Regions from separate parts of the Parageobacillus sp. KH3-4 genome, predicted to be linked through region 2. Evidence: predicted binding sites of a transcription regulator. Region 2 holds the regulator's gene; each other region holds the start of a gene.
What was found. Region 2 encodes Rex, which represses fermentation and respiration genes when NADH is low (regulators of the CRP and FNR family bind a similar motif). Its sites were predicted from a motif close to TTGTGAAATATTTCACAA; they were not measured.
Positions count from the first base shown of each region.

Region 1 (4,252 bases), 310 kb from region 2:
GGACAGCACACGCACCTTCCGCGCTGTTGCCGGAAGTGATCAGCCGCGTTGTCGCCCGCTATTCGATTCAAGATATGAACATTAACGAAATTTCTACAGAAGAAATTATCCGCAACATCTACGAGGAAGGTGTGGTGCATGGATAAATACATTGAGATGATCCGCATCCGTTTTTTAATGATGCTGGCGTACCGAACAAACTATTACACCGGCATTCTTATTTACGCCATTAATATCGCGGCGTACTATTTTCTTTGGTCGGCGATCTACGGCGGAAAACAGACGATGCAAGGCATGTCGATGGAGCAAATGACGACATATGTCGCCATCTCGTGGATGGCGCGGGCGTTTTATTTCAATAATATCGACCGTGAAATCGCGATGGAGATTCGCGAAGGAAAAGTGGCGACCGAACTCATCCGCCCTTACAGTTATCTCGGAATGAAAACGATGCAAGGGTTGGGGGAAGGAATTTTTCGCTTATTGTTTCTTTCGCTTCCGGGAGTGTTCCTTGTCGCTTTATTTTTGCCGCTTCGTTTTCCAACCGATGTTCATACATGGATGTTTTTCACATTGTCGATTGCCTTTAGTTTTATTATTAACTCGGAATTGAATTTGCTTGCAGGAATTGTGACATTTTTTACTCTCAACAACGAAGGTTTGCTGCGGGCAAAACGGTTCGTCATTGATCTTTTTTCCGGATTGATTTTACCAATTAACTTTTATCCGGACTGGGCGCAAGCGGTGATGAAATACTTCCCGTTTCAAGGGATCAGCTATATTCCAAGCATGATTGTGACAGAAAGCTTCCGGGGGCAAGCAATCATCGACGGACTTTTATTTCAACTCATATGGTGCGCACTGTTGCTCATCCCGATTCGGCTGTTATGGAAAGCGGCGAAAAAGCAGCTTGTCGTTCAAGGAGGGTGAGTCGTGTTTTACGTATCGGTCTTTTTTCAATATATGGCGCAATACATGAAAACAAAGTTGCAATATCGCGCCGATTTGCTTGTCGAGTTTGTTTCTGATTTGATGTCACAGGCCGCCAATCTTGTTTTTCTTCTCGTTGTGTTTGGGCATACGCCGCTATTGCACGGATGGACGCGCGATGAAATTTTGTTTATTTACGGCTTTTTCTTAGTGCCATATGCGGTGTTCGGAGCATTTTTTAACATTTGGGATTTTAATGAGCGCTATATTGTGCGCGGAGAAATGGACCGCGTGTTGACGCGTCCGGTGCACAGCCTGTTTCAAGTCGTTCTCGAGCGGATGGAGTTGGAGTCGCTTCTTGGCGGAGTCACCGGCATAATCATTATGGTGTATGCGGGTGCGCGCTTGCATCTTTCGCTGCATTGGTATGATATTTTTTTGCTTATTTTGTTCGTGCTAGGAGGAGCGCTTATTTACGCGGGAGTATTTGTATCATTGGCGACGATCAGCTTTTGGTCCGACGCTCGCACATCGATCATGCCGATGATGTACAACATCAGCAACTACGGGCGCTATCCGATTGATATTTATCATCGCGTCGTCCGCTATATTTTAACGTGGATTTTGCCGTTTGCGTTCGTCGGCGTGTATCCGGCCTCGTATTTTCTCGGCAAAAAAGAATGGCACGGATATGCGTTTTTGACTCCGGTTATGGGTGTTATCTTTTTTGCGGTTGCTGTGTGTTTGTGGAATGCGGGAGTTAAACGATATCGCGGAGCGGGGAATTAAAAAGAGGGAGATCTGGAAGGAAGTAAGGATCGCCCTCTTATTTTTTATCAAAATGAGTATATGTAGTATGTATCGCGGAGAATATAATGACAGACCTTTTTTTGTGGATTACTTGCTGTATATGATGATGAATCGGGCGTGGTGATATAACGTTAACAAAAAAGACAAATTTCTCTTATAGTTGATACTTGATAAAAAATGTGAAATAATGCACAATATAATTGTGAATAAATTCACAAATTAACTTTCTTAGAAAGGATGACAGACAACGATGATGAAACAACAAGGCGTGAACCGAGTGGCAGTTATAGGAACGGGATTTGTTGGGTCCAGCTATGCATTTGCCCTTGTGAATCAAGGAATAGCCGATGAATTAGTGCTGATTGATGTCAATAAAGAAAAGGCGAAAGGCGATGTGATGGACTTAAATCACGGAAAAGTATTTGCGCCGAAGCCGATGAATATATGGCACGGAGATTATCAAGATTGCCAAGATGCTGATTTAGTGGTGATTTGCGCAGGGGCAAACCAAAAGCCAGGAGAAACTAGATTGGATCTTGTTGACAAAAACATCAATATCTTTAAAACAATTGTCGATTCTGTTATGAAATCAGGGTTTGATGGCATTTTTCTTGTTGCAACGAATCCGGTAGATATTTTAACATATGCTACTTGGAAATTTAGCGGATTACCGAAAGAACGGGTGATCGGCTCAGGAACGATTCTTGATACAGCAAGATTCCGCTTTTTGCTAAGCGAATACTTTCAAGTGGCTCCAACTAATGTACATGCGTATATTATTGGAGAGCATGGGGATACAGAGTTGCCTGTTTGGAGCCATGCGGAAATTGGAAGCATTCCAGTTGAGCAAATATTGGCGCAGAACGATAACTATAGAAAAGAGGATTTAGACAATATCTTTGTTAATGTTCGTGATGCGGCATATCAAATCATTGAGAAAAAAGGTGCAACGTATTACGGCATTGCAATGGGGCTAGTCCGCATTACGCGTGCTATTTTGCACAATGAAAATGCCATCTTAACCGTTTCTGCTCATCTAGACGGGCAATATGGTGAACAAAACGTTTATATCGGTGTGCCTGCTGTTATTAACCGAAGCGGTATCCGCGAGGTAATGGAATTGAAGCTAAATGAAACAGAACAACAGCAATTTCATCATAGCGTCACTGTATTAAAAGACATTCTTTCCCGTTATTTTGAAGAAGCCAAGTTATAAAATACTGACTTCGAATAACAACAAGGTGAAATCATCATGTGGATACAACATTATGATCCTTTTCATAACGCATATCTTTCTGCATTCATTGCAGCGCTCCCCATTATTTTGTTTTTATTATGTTTAACGTTGTTTAAGATGAAGGGAGTAAAAGCTGCTTTTCTCACTCTTTGTTTTGGGTTAGTGACAGCTGTGTTGTTTTTTCATATGCCGATTTCAAAGGCGATCGCTGCTTCCATCTATGGAATCGCGAACGGTTTATGGCCGATAGGCTATATTGTGATCATGGCTGTCTGGCTATATAAGATTGCTGTGAAAACGGGGAAATTTGATATTATCCGCGGGAGTATTGCAAACATTTCGGAGGATCAGCGGCTTCAACTGTTGCTCATTGGTTTTAGCTTTAACGCTTTTTTAGAAGGGGCTGCAGGATTTGGCGTTCCGATTGCTATTTCTGCCGCTTTACTTGCTGAACTAGGATTTCATCCATTAAAAGCCGCTGCTCTTTGCTTAATTGCCAATGCTGCATCTGGCGCGTTTGGTGCGATTGGAATTCCGGTGATTGTCGGAGCGCAAATGGGAGATTTAACTCCGATTGAATTATCCCGTACACTCGCTTGGATTTTGCCGTTTATTACGTTTCTCATTCCATTCTTATTAGTGTTTATTTTGGATAAATGGAAAGGGATTAAAGAGACGTTGCCCGCTCTTTTAGTGGTAAGCGGAAGTTATACCATTGTACAAGCATTTACCATCATTGTGCTTGGGCCTGAATTGGCCAATATTTTAGCAGCGCTTGTCAGTATGGGGGCACTAACTATTTTCTTAAGAAAATGGCAGCCGTCGCATATATATCGAATTCACCAAGATGAAGAAGTTGCAGAGAAATCGAAATACAGCTTGAAAGAAATCATTAGTGCTTGGTCTCCGTTTTATATTTTAACGGTAATCGTTATTATATGGAGTCTGCCTGGTTTTAAAGCTCTGTTTGCTGAGGGAGGAGCGCTTCATCAAACGACGCTTTTGTTTAAAGTACCATTTTTGCATGGCGAAGTCGTAAAAACTCCTCCGGTGGCGCCGGCACAGACTGCATTAGATGCAATATTTAAGCTAGATCTTGTGTCAGCCACAGGCACGGCGATTTTATTAGCGGCGCTGTTGACAGTGATGTTCAGTAGAAACATGACGTTCGCTGAGGGAATGCAAAGTTTAAAAGAAACATGTAAAGAGCTATATATTCCTGTATTGACCATTTGTTTGATCATGGGATTTGCCAATTTAGCGAACTATGCAGGT
Region 1 is NZ_AP025627.1:3,256,990-3,261,241, reverse strand. Features, by position in the region: gene MWM02_RS16535 (ABC transporter ATP-binding protein) at 1-146, shown strand, start outside; gene MWM02_RS16530 (ABC transporter permease) at 139-930, shown strand; gene MWM02_RS16525 (ABC transporter permease) at 934-1,719, shown strand; gene MWM02_RS16520 (L-lactate dehydrogenase) at 1,994-2,956, shown strand; gene MWM02_RS16515 (L-lactate permease) at 2,993-4,252, shown strand, end outside.
Region 1: the regulator Rex is predicted to act here: its motif matches at 1,941-1,958, upstream of MWM02_RS16520 (L-lactate dehydrogenase).

Region 2 (4,252 bases):
ATAATATTAATGAACTTCTCTTTTTTTTGCAAGTAGGAAATACAAAAAAATAACATGTTTTTTCTCGTTTCTTCCCCTTAAATTATTTCATATTTCCACAAAATCTAAACAACAACAGTCGATTCTTTTTTGTCATTTTTTATAAAAGATATGCTACAATACGGAAAGTATCATTATTTTATCAGTAAAGGGGTAAGTTTCGTTGAAACGGCGCTATTGGTATGTCATTATTACGTACGTCATCATGCAGCTATCAGGTCTCGTAGGAGTCCCGTTGTTGCATTTTCTCGGTGTCGGAAAACATGCAAAAAATGACTTTGTCGCGGCGGAGATCGCCTCTGGCTATTGGGCAGTGATCAGCTTTTCCATTGCTTTTCTCCTCATCCTCTTTTTCTTGCGCGAGGATATAAAACAGCGGCACACCCGTTATGGTGTTCCGTTATCAACAGCATGGATGTGGGCTGTCGGCGGCTTCTTTTTGTCGTTGTTCGCTCAAAGCATTGCCGCCAATATTGAATGGCGCTTGCTCGGTATCGAGCCTGGTTCAGAAAATACAAAACGAATTGTCGATATCATTCAGGTCACACCATTATTGATGGTTGTCACTTCCATCATTGGGCCAATTTTAGAAGAAATTATTTTCCGCAAAATTATTTTCGGAACGCTATATCAAAAATATAACTTTTTCATTTCCGCGCTAGTTAGTTCGCTTTTATTTGCCATCGTCCATATGGAACTTGAACATCTGCTATTGTATGCGACAATGGGATTCACTTTCGCGTTTCTCTACGCGAAGACAAAACGCATTTTCGTTCCGATTTTTGCCCATGTCACCATGAATACGTTCGTCGTATTCGTACAGACGATATTTGCCGATGATATTGAAAAAATGATGCGGCAAACAGAACATATACAATTCATTATTTGGAGGCTTTTAGTATGATGAAAGGGTCACCATTGCAATTCGCGCTTTTCTATTTCCTTATGGGCATACTATTTACTTACTTGTCGATTCAAAGCGCCGATGAAACCATTTGGAATTTTTTCACGATCGTTCTTGCAATACTGGCTACGCTCGATTTTGGCACCGCAATTCGCTTATTGGTGCTCTACTTTAAAAAATAAACCTCCCGCGCATCACGGGAGGTTTTCTTGTTCCTTCTGCGCCAATAACACTTTTCGATAAGCCATTTTCGAAATCCAAATGCTAATTTCATATAAAATCGAAAGCGGAATCATGACAATGACTTGTGACAGCACGTCCGGCGGCGTAATAACCGCCGCCAAAATCAATAAGGCTAAATATGCATATTTGCGCACCTTCACTAACAACATCGGTGTAATCAAGCCAAGCCTTGTTAAAAACATCACAACGACCGGTAGCTGAAATACGATCCCAAACGGTAAGACAAGATGAAGTAAAAATTGAAAATATTCATTAACACCGATAACTTGATGAATGCCAAGACGTTCTGCCAAATTTTTCATAAAGCGAACAACAAAAGGAAATAGGACGAAATACGCAAAGCTAACGCCGGCTAAAAAGAGAAAAATCGAAATCGGGATGTAACTTAACGTAACTCTTCGTTCTTTTTCATACAGCCCGGGACTGACAAACGCCCAAATTTGATAAAGGAGAACCGGGGCGGTCAGAATAAACGCAATGACAAACGCAAATTGAAAATAAATTTTTATCGGGTCTGTCAGACGAAAGGCGTTCATCGTCAATTCTTTCGCTTCATCCGTCTGCTGCAAATACAAAATGACGGGCTCCACGAAAAAAAAGCTGGCGACAAGCGCGATGATAAAAAACACAACAACGATAATAAGCCGTTTTCGCAATTCTCCTAGGTGTTCATACACCGACATTTCTTTATCGTCCATATTTCAATCATCCTAACAAATCATAATTGATCTTGTTTTTTTTCATCCTCATCCGCCAGCCCTTTTGTCGCATCTTTAAACTCACGCAGCGATTGGCCGAGCGACTTGCCCAACTCCGGGAGTTTTTTTGTTCCAAACAATAATAAAATAACAAGCACAATTAACAAATATTTCACTTTTCATTCTCTCCTTTATTCGGCTGGATAATTTTTCAAGAAATAGACTAGCGATTGCAGTTCAACCGCCAAATCAATATGGTGGACGCGAATATGCTTCGGCACGTTCAAACGGGCTGGCGTAAAGTTTAAAATTCCTTTAATTCCTTTTTGAACAAGACGATCGGTAATCCATTGCGCTACGTGGGCCGGAACAGTCAAAATCGCGACAGGAATGCCCTCGTGAAGACGGGTTTCCAGCTCGTCCAAATGATATACAGGCACACCGCCAACTTCTTTCCCTATTTTCTTTTCATCTACGTCAAATGCCATCACAATTTTTGTGTTGTTGTTTTTCGAAAAATTATAATTTAAAAACGCCGTCCCTAAGTTTCCAACGCCGAATAGCGCCACTTCGGTAATCTCATCTTGATCAAGCGTCTTGCGAAAAAAAGACAATAAATAATTGACATTATATCCGTATCCTTTTTTGCCAAGCGCACCGAAATAAGAAAAATCGCGGCGAATTGTCGCAGAGTCGACCTTCACTGCCTCACTCAACTCCGCGGAAGAAACCCGTTGTTTTCCTGAAGCATGTAAATTTTTTAAAAAGCGGTAATACAATGGCAAACGTTTTGCAGTTGCTTGCGGAATTTTTGGTTGTTCATTGCTCATTCACAAATCCCCCAGCATGACTTTTTTCTCGTTGATAATGGCCTGATTTCCCACCTTTTTTTTCCACTAAATAGGTTGGACCAATGACCATTCCTTTATCTAACGCCTTACACATATCATAAACCGTCAGTGCACAAACAGAAGCAGCCGTTAGCGCTTCCATCTCTACTCCTGTACTTCCTTTCGTTTTGACTGTTACGGTAATCACCAGCTCATATAACGCTTTTTCTTCCTCGACATGCCAAGCAAACTGGATGTCGACTCCTTTTAACATAAGAGGATGGCACATCGGAATTAAATCCGGCGTCTTTTTTGCCGCCATAACGCCAGCTATTTGCGCAACAGCAAGCACATCCCCTTTTTCAATAGCGTGGTTCGTCATTTTTTCGTAAATTTCTTTATTGACGGTCACGCTCGTCCGCGCCACTGCTACACGAACTGTGTCTTCCTTTTCTGTAATATCGACCATTTTTGCGCGACCTTGCTCATTAAAATGCGTAAATGTTGTCAATGTAATCTCCTCCAATTAAAACTATACACTATTTTTCGTCATCTGTCTTTTATCGTTTTATTGCGATAAGAAAACAAGTTACGCTACACTATTATTGTTAAACGAGAGGTGAACGACAATGATTATCTTACAAGTCAATCAATTGACAAAATATTTCGGTGCTGACCTTATTTTATCGAATATAAAATTAGAAATACAATCAAAAGACCGAATTGCTCTCGTCGGAAGAAACGGGGCGGGAAAATCGACATTATTAAAAATTATCGCCGGCGAAATGTCTTACGACAGCGGGGAAATCATCAAACCGAAGGAAGTATCGATCGGATATCTCGCGCAAGATAGCGGGCTGCACTCCTCTTTATCGATTTGGGAAGAAATGATGACGGTATTCGCTCCGCTGAAAGCAATGGAAACTCAATTGCGCGAGATGGAGCGGCAAATGGGTGATCCTGACTTGCTCGCCGATTCTTCTCGCTACGAAAAGCTGTTAAAAGATTACGATGCATTACAAGAGCACTATAAAGAACAAGGCGGCTATCAATACGAAGCCAATATCCGCTCGGTGTTGCACGGTTTACAATTTTCGCAATATGATTATATGACAACTCCTGTTCAATCATTAAGCGGCGGGCAGCGGACTCGGCTGGCGCTTGGAAAATTGCTTTTAATGAAGCCGGATTTGCTTATTTTGGACGAACCGACAAACCATTTAGATCTCGAGACATTAACATGGCTCGAACAATATTTGCAAACATATCCTGGCGCCATTCTCGTCGTATCCCACGACCGTTACTTTCTCGATAAAGTCGCCACCCAAGTATACGAGCTATCGCGTACCACATTGAAACGGTACACGGGAAATTATAGCCGTTACTTAGAACAAAAAGCGGCCGAATACGAACGGGAGCGAAAACTGTACGAAAAACAGCAAGAAGAAATCGCAAAGCTTCAAGACTTTATTCAACGTAATATTGCCCGTGCCTCTACAACGAGACGCGCCCAAAGCCGGCGAAAGCAGTTGGAAAAA
Region 2 is NZ_AP025627.1:3,562,106-3,566,357, forward strand. Features, by position in the region: gene MWM02_RS18050 (CPBP family intramembrane glutamic endopeptidase) at 203-943, shown strand; gene MWM02_RS18055 (YdiK family protein) at 940-1,125, shown strand; gene tatC (twin-arginine translocase subunit TatC) at 1,138-1,884, opposite strand; gene tatA (twin-arginine translocase TatA/TatE family subunit) at 1,905-2,060, opposite strand; gene MWM02_RS18070 (redox-sensing transcriptional repressor Rex) at 2,076-2,714, opposite strand; gene moaC (cyclic pyranopterin monophosphate synthase MoaC) at 2,704-3,225, opposite strand; gene MWM02_RS18080 (ABC-F family ATP-binding cassette domain-containing protein) at 3,344-4,252, shown strand, end outside.

Region 3 (4,252 bases), 190 kb from region 2:
CGATACGTTTTATGTTTTTTCAATTTCGTCATAAAACGTTCAACTAAATCAACGGCAATTTGGTCGACGCGATCATCGTTATTTCCGTATTTCGGGAAGTCGCCTTCCATTTCAAAATCAACGGCAATGCCGTTTTCATCGCGGATCGGCTTGACTTTTGCGTATTTGATCGCACTTAACGAATCGACGACAACCGATAACCCGGCAATACCAGTGGCCATTGTGCGTAAAACGTGAGTATCGTGAAGCGCCATTTCAATGCGTTCATAACAATATTTGTCGTGCATGTAATGGATGACATTAAGTGTGTTAATATAAAGTTCGGCAAGCCATTCAAGCACTTGATCGAATTTATGCATCACTTCGTCATAATCTAAATATTCGGAGGTGATTGGCGCAAATTCAGGGCCAACTTGAATTTTTAATTTTTCATCGACGCCGCCGTTAATCGCATATAACAATGCTTTTGCGAGGTTGGCGCGCGCTCCGAAAAATTGCATTTGTTTGCCGATTCGCATCGCCGATACGCAGCAGGCAATTCCGTAGTCATCGCCAAATTCAACGCGCATTAAGTCGTCGTTTTCATATTGAATCGAACTTGTTTTTATCGACATTTTTGCACAATATTCTTTGAACGCTTCCGGCAATTGTTTCGACCAAAGTACGGTTAAGTTTGGTTCAGGCGCAGGTCCTAAGTTATCTAACGTATGAAGGAAGCGGAACGAGTTTTTCGTTACTAGCGGACGACCATCAATGGCAATGCCGCCGATCGATTCTGTCACCCATGTCGGGTCTCCGCTAAACAGTTCGTTATATTCCGGCGTTCTTGCAAATTTGACAAGGCGCAATTTCATCACAAAATGGTCGACAAGTTCTTGCGCTTCTTTTTCCGTTAATGTACCTTCTGCAAAGTCGCGTTCGATATAAATATCCAAGAAGGTGGAAACGCGCCCTAAGCTCATCGCTGCGCCGTTTTGTTCTTTAATAGCGGCAAGATAAGCGAAATAGAGCCATTGGAATGCTTCGTGTGCGTTTCGTGCCGGCTTGGAAATATCATATCCATAGCTTAACGCCATTTGTTTTAACTCATTTAACGCGCGAATTTGCTCAGAAATTTCTTCGCGAAGGCGGATAATGTCTTCCGTCATCGTTCTTGCGCCAGTGTTTTTCAAGTCTTTTTGTTTTTCTTCGATCAGACGATCGACACCGTATAACGCGACGCGACGATAGTCGCCAATAATGCGGCCGCGTCCGTACGCATCTGGAAGACCGGTGATAATTCCTGCTTTGCGCGCTAATCTCATCTCGTCGGTGTAAACGTCAAATACACCTTGGTTGTGTGTTTTTCGGTATTCCGTAAAGATTTTTTTCACTTCGTCGCTTACTTTGTAGCCGTACGCTTCGCATGATTGCTGCGCCATGCGAATGCCGCCGAACGGCATTAATGCACGCTTAAATGGCTTATCTGTTTGAAAACCTACGATTTTTTCCAAGTCTTTGTTTAAATAACCTGGTCCGTGGGAAGTGATGGTCGAAACAATTGATGTGTCCATATCGAGAACGCCGCCTTTTTCGCGCTCTTGTTTCGACAATTCCATCACTTGTTCCCATAGTTTTTTCGTTGCTTCTGTAGGTCCTTCTAGAAATGATTCATCCCCATAGTAAACGGTTACATTGTTTAAAATAAAATCACGGACGTCAATCGCTTTTTTCCATTTTGACCCTTTAAAATTCCGCCACGGGTCTAATACAGCAGTAGCTTGTTTCATAACAGATCCCCTCCCAATCGTCTGTAAATATAACAAATTGATAAAAATATATATAACAGTTTTCGTCTATACAATACTACATTTTTGGATTATTAGATCCATCTATTATTGAATAATTTGTGAAATGTTGAGCAATATGAATTGGATGATGAATAAAGCTGTAACAGATCGAGAAGAAGAATGTAAAAAATAAAAATCTCCATCCCTATAAAAGGGATGGAGCGGTTGTTTCGTTAAACTTGTTTTTTGTCAGAAGCGTGGGCATGACGGTTGTGCATGCCTTTTACATAATAGACGGCAACGAGCAAGATGAGCCAGGCTGGCCCGATGATAAGCGCGATTCGTGTATCTTTAAAGTAGCCCATTAAAACCGCCACTCCGATAAGGAAGGCAAGAGCAATGTATGAGCTGTAAGGATAAAACGGCATTTTATATTTTAATTGTTGCCGTTTTTCCGGGCTTAAGCGTTTGCGGAACCGCAATTGCGAAAGCAAAATAATCGCCCATGTCCAAATTGCGCCAAATGTGGCGACGCTCGTTACCCATTGGAAAACTTTTTCGGAAACGTAGTTTAAATACACACCGACTAGCATTGCTAACGCCGTGACGATAAGGGCGACGCCTGGAATTCCGCGATTGGTCAGTTTAGCGAAGGAAGGCGGCGCTTCCTTTTGTTCGGCCAAGTTAAAGAGCATGCGGCTTGTGCTGAAAATCCCGCTGTTGCATGAAGACAAAGCGGCCGTTAAAACAACGAAGTTGATGATTCCCGCCGCGGCGTGAATGCCGATTTTTTCAAACGTCAACACAAACGGGCTTCCTTTTTCACCGATTTCGTTCCAAGGGTAAATGGACATGATGACAAACAATGCGCCGACATAGAAAATTAAAATGCGCCAAAATACGCTATTGACCGCCTTGGTTAGCGATTTTTCCGGATTTTTCACTTCTCCAGCCGTAACGCCAAGCATTTCAATTCCTAAGTAGGCGAACATCACCATTTGCAAAGACATTAATACACCGGTAATGCCGTTCGGGAAAAAGCCGCCATGTTCCCAAAGGTTGCTGATGCCGGTGGGGATTCCGCCATTGCCGATTCCAAACAAAATCATGCCAAAGCCGACGACAATCATAAATACAATCGTAACAATTTTAATAAGGGCAAACCAAAATTCTAATTCCCCGTATGCTTTGACGGCGAGGAAATTAATCAATGTCATTAAGATTAAAGCAGCTAACGCCCACATCCATCTTGGCGTATCCGGAAACCAAAATTGCATATAAATGCCGACGGCCGTAATTTCCGCAATACAAGTAACGACCCATAAAAACCAATAGTTCCAACCGGTCAAATAACCGGCAAGCGGTCCTAAATAGTCATGTGCGTAGCGGCTGAATGAACCGGCCACCGGGTTTTCCACGGCCATTTCCCCGAGCGCGCGCATAATAAAGAACATAATCGCGCCGCTTACCGCGTATGCCAGCAAAATCGCTGGTCCCGCTAGTTTGATGGCATTGGCCGAGCCGAGAAATAAGCCGACTCCAATCGCCGCGCCAAGAGACATAAGAGAGATATGTCTTTCCTCTAATCCGCGGTGTAGTTGTTGCTGATGTTTGGGGGGTTGCATCGTCATTCCTCCTGTTGATGAAAATAATGGATGATGTATTAAAAGCGTTTACATAATTATAATAGTACATACTATATCAGAAATGAAATAATATTTAATGTTTTTACATTATTTGCTTTTGCCTGCATGGCGGAAATTTTGTACAATGAGATTCGTTCTGGCTACAGCAGGAATATAGAAAAGTGAAGGTGATAGCAATGAACGAGCGAGAAGCAAAAGCGTTCATTGAACAGCTGCAAAAAGAAGGATTGTTAACGGAAGAAATGCGTCTTATTTGGGAAATGATTTTACCGGAACGGTTAAAACGAATGTATGACATACTCCAACAGCGGACTCGCTATGTTACGGTGTTGACGGAAGCGGTCGATGACCCGCATAACCAAGCGGCCGTATTGCGCACAGCGGAAGCGTTTGGCGTACAGGATGTATATGTAGTGGCAGGGAGAGCACCGTTCCAGCCGAATCCGCTCGTGACGCGGTATGCCGATAAATGGCTGACGCTTCGGCAACAATCGAATATTGTAACAGCGATTAAAGATTTACAAGCAAAAGGCTATCGAGTTTACGCTAGCTATCTCGGCGAAGGAACGATTCGCCTTTGCGACATTGATGTGTCGCAACCGACGGCGCTTCTGTTTGGCAACGAGCATAGCGGCGTGTCGCAAGAGGCGATCCGTGTCGCCGATGCGACGTTTATGATTCCGATGTACGGGTTTGTCCAAAGTTTTAATATATCGGTAGCGGCGGCGCTGGCGCTGTATGATGTAACCGAACGGGCGCGCCGGCAGGCAGGCGAGCGCTACTATTTATCATTTCAAGAGAAAAAGGAGCTATACGAAAAATGGATGTGGCAAACGT
Region 3 is NZ_AP025627.1:3,756,233-3,760,484, reverse strand. Features, by position in the region: gene pflB (formate C-acetyltransferase) at 1-1,769, opposite strand, end outside; gene MWM02_RS19030 (amino acid permease) at 2,003-3,394, opposite strand; gene MWM02_RS19025 (TrmH family RNA methyltransferase) at 3,592-4,252, shown strand, end outside.
Region 3: the regulator Rex is predicted to act here: its motif matches at 1,887-1,904, upstream of pflB (formate C-acetyltransferase).

Region 4 (4,252 bases), 1.5 Mb from region 2:
AAGATAGCAATTTGTTGATTTTTCTTCGTTCTTTCTCCCGCTGTTTATTTTTATAATTGTTTAATGAAAGGGGGATTTTCCTATTATGGCGGAGCTGGATAAGCAGTTAATTGTTTGGATCGCGGAAAAACAACCGGTAAAAATTAAAACAGATCGCGGGGAAGCTACGTTTCTGCCTGTCAAATTATATAAAGATGCCCGTAAATTGTTTGTGTATAACCGGAAAATGAAGCTTATCAATATCTGCTTAGATCACGTCATTTCCATTGAACCGACTCGTATTTACGGGTCGTTTGATATAAGGAAAGAACAGGTAGTACATATGCATTAAGTGATGAAGCGAGCGGCCTTTTTTAATAAGGAGGCCGCTCGTTTTTATATATATTGCATAGCGGCAAGGTAGTATTTTACAATGAAAGTATTCGCAATTGGTAGAGGGGGATGAAACATGCGTGGAAAGCGTATCGTCTTATGTGCATCAAGAAAATTGGAGGAAATGACGACACTTATTGAGAAACAAGGAGGAATTGCGCTTGTGCGTCCAGCGCAAGGAACGGTATTTTCTAAAGAAGGAGAACTGGAAGACGAAATTCGCGCTGTGATCGCGATGCACCCGGACTGGCTTATTTTTACAACCGGTGTAGGAGTGGAAACATTGCTTCAGGCGGCAGAACGAGGCGGGATAAAAGAGGAATGGGTGAAAACGATCCAACAAGCGAACGTAGCGGCTCGTGGATACAAAACGGTTGCGGCGTTAAAAAAGATAGATATTTCTCCCGTAGCTGTTAGCGACGATGGCACAACTAAAGGACTGATTCGCTCGCTCAAGGAGTATTCCTTTGCGGAAAAGAAAGTGGTTGTCCAATTGCATGGAGATACGGCTCCGACATTAAAAAAATTCCTTGCAGAAAACGGCGCAGCATATACGGAACTGCTTCCATACCGCCATGTCGCTCCGGATAGGGAAGTGCTCGAAAAGCTGTATGAGGAAGTCGTTCATCGGGAAGTGGATGCCGTTTGTTTTACGGCGGCAATCCAAGTTCGCTTTTTATTTTCATTTGTAAAAGAACAAAAGGATATTGAATTGTTCCGGAGAGCATTGAATGAAGATGTGATCGCGTGTGCGGTCGGAAAAGTAACGGCGGAAGCGCTCCAAGAGGAAGGGATTGCCCGCGTTGTTGCCCCGGAACTGGAGAGGATGGGGGCAATGATTGTGACGTTATCGCAATATTTCGAACGCCAGTTGCAGAAATAAAACATTTTATTTCCAGACTATGTATAACATGACCGCTTTCACATAGACAGCGCTTAAGGACACGATTCCTTAAGCGTTTTTTATTATACGTAAGCATTTTATGATGGTCACAGGCGCCGGCGGGCGGCACGGACATCGAAATGGGCTCGTCACCGGAGCCGCCCTGCACAACCAATAAATTAATGCTTATTGAGTATGACAATGAAGGGAGATATAAACACCGGCTCGCAAATGTCCTATTCAACGCGGAAAAACGAAGATTACATATGATACGAAAGAGAAAAATCGCCGCATTCCGTTTAAGCGAAAGGTTGAAATATATGGGAAAAACGAAGCATTTACTAAAAGAGGAAAGCCGCGATCTTTTACTAGATTAGAGCAAGAGGTAGAGTGTGAATGGCGCGTTCGGAAAGCGAAGCACGACGTTCTTATTGATAAAAGCGCGGAACGATCACGCAGGAGACTCTTTTGCGTGATGTTTTTATTTGCGAATGGTGTGATATCGCTCACAACGTATTTGCGAAAAACAAGGTACAATCATGGCAAAGAAACAATAGGAGGGATGGAAGATGCATTCATTTTGCTGCCATATGGGTGGACAGGAAGAAGTGAAGCTATGCGCAGGTTTGCAGCGTTTAAAACAGGAACACGGACCGTTGCGTGAACAAAAACAGCGCCTGTTGGAACGGGCACAAGCAATCGTCGGCGACAAGGAAGAGCAAAATTGGCGGGAACGGTTGCTTGCGTTGCGGGAAAGTGTACAGGCATTTGTGAATGAACTAGATCCGCACTCCGAGCGGGAAGAAGGTGTGCTGTTTCCAATGATGGCGCAATATATCGGAAGAACATCCGGCCCGATTGCCGTCATGGAGTATGAACATGATCAGGCGAAGCAGCGGCTTGCTTCCTTTTTAGCGGAAACCGCGGAGCTTCCGGCAACGGTCGACCGCGACAGTGCGGCGGCGCTCGCCAATGTGGTGATCGACGCTTATCATATTTTAGCGGAACACTTTATGAAAGAAGAAAATGTGTTGTTTCCGATGGCTGAACGCCTGCTGTCCGCCGAAGAAAAAGAAGAATTGGCGGAAAAAATAAACCAAATATGAGAAAAAAACGGGATGTCTCCTTGATAACAGGTACATCCCGTTTTACATACACGCAAAAAATCTCTCGCCTCTGTAAGAAAAGAGGCGGGAGATTCGGAATTATATGTGAAAGGGGATTCGGACATGTTGCGATCAATGAATGTTATACGTCTGCTTCGCTTGTTTTGGCATGCGTTTGCGGTACACGACATAGCTTCGGCGCAAGTAGCGAAGCGGAAAGCTAAACACATGTACGAGCCGTGTAAACGGCCAAACGGCGAAAATGCCTAACGCCGCAATCACATGAATTTGAAATATGATTGGGACTTGCTCCATATAGGCTGGATTTGGCCGGAGCGCTAGGATGCTGCGAAACCATGGCCCGATTGTTGCCCGGTAATCAAAGCCGTTCGAATCGATATTGAACAGCGTAGAAGAAAGGCCGGTTAGGATGACAACCGCAAGGAAGAAGAGAGCGATCCAGTCGCCGCGGCTGCTTGTTGCCCGCACGCGTTTTACTGTTATGCGCCGGCGAATGAGGATGATAAGCCCGATGAAAGCGAGCAGTCCTGCCGGAATGCCGCCGGCAAGAGCAATAAGATGGTATGTTTCTTCCGATATGCCAAGTGTTTGGTAAACTGGTTCAGGAATTAAAATTCCCATGACATGCCCTACAAAGACAAACAGTATTCCCCAATGAAAGAGAAGGCTGCCGAGGCGTAGCTGTTTTTTTTCCAATACTTCACTCGATTTTGATGTCCAGCCGAATTGATCGTATTGGTAACGCCAAATATGCCCGCTGATAAAAATGGTTAAGGAAATATAAGGTAAAATCACCCAAAGAAATTGTCTGAGCACAGGTTACACACTTCCTTTCGCAATTGGCTTTACGCCGAGTTCTTCGAGTGCTAGAAAAATGGCGTCGAAAATGGCGGTGTAAGGACTTCCATTGGCAGCAAGATGTTTTCGAATTTCATCGATATTGTCCGCATATGTTTCAAAGAGCGGAACAACATATTGTTGTTCCGCATAGGCGGCAAACTCAAGCATAAGCGGCAAATAATCTGGGAGTTCCTGCTCGGTTGTATCAAATCCAGCCGCTTTATAGCGCTGTTTCAGCTGCAAAAGTTCCATTCCCCGCTCACGCTGTTCACCAGTATTCATGTAGGTAACGTACAAATTTGTTTTTTTGCCGAAATCGAACGTTTCGACATATTGTTCCATGCGCTGTCGGGCAGGGACGGCCTGGATTTCATGGATAAAAGTGGTGATTTTATCGTTGATCGTCTCATTTTGTACTGTGTTGATCATTTCCAGGCAATCGTTCAACAAGTCTGCCCATTCATCATCGGGATATGATAATAAATAGGATGTACATAAAAATACTGCTTTCATTTGTTCTCGATTCATCGTCCAATCCCCTCCCGCATTAAGAAAGCGTGCCGCATGCGCCGGGGCCGCCGGCGAATGACAAGCCGCAGCTTCCTTGTTCCGCATATAATTCCGCAACTTCTTCGCGGTGGGAGGAAGGAACGACGAAACGGTCATGGTATTTGGCGATCGCGAGCAAGCGATACATGTCTTCGATGTCTTGCTCGCTTAACCCGAGTTCTTCAATCATGCGGATATCCGGTTGCTTGTTCGTTTGCTTTGCGCGCATATAAGAGCGCATCGCCGCCATTTTTTTCAACGTGATGCGGATATGGGTCTCATCGCCGGCTGTCAGCAAGTTCGCCAAATATTCGATTGGGATGCGCATTTCATCAATCGCCGGGAAAATATCTTCCGCATTCGCTTTGCTTCCTTTTCCTTCAAACAGATTCATGATCGGGCTTAGTGGCGGAATGTACCATACCATTGGCAATGTCCGGTATTCTGGATGAAGCGGAAGCGCGATTTTCCAGTCGACAAT
Region 4 is NZ_AP025627.1:2,026,260-2,030,511, reverse strand. Features, by position in the region: gene MWM02_RS10460 (hypothetical protein) at 86-331, shown strand; gene MWM02_RS10455 (uroporphyrinogen-III synthase) at 449-1,255, shown strand; gene MWM02_RS10450 (hemerythrin domain-containing protein) at 1,825-2,361, shown strand; gene narI (respiratory nitrate reductase subunit gamma) at 2,494-3,198, opposite strand; gene narJ (nitrate reductase molybdenum cofactor assembly chaperone) at 3,202-3,750, opposite strand; gene narH (nitrate reductase subunit beta) at 3,770-4,252, opposite strand, start outside.
Region 4: the regulator Rex is predicted to act here: its motif matches at 1,750-1,767, upstream of MWM02_RS10450 (hemerythrin domain-containing protein).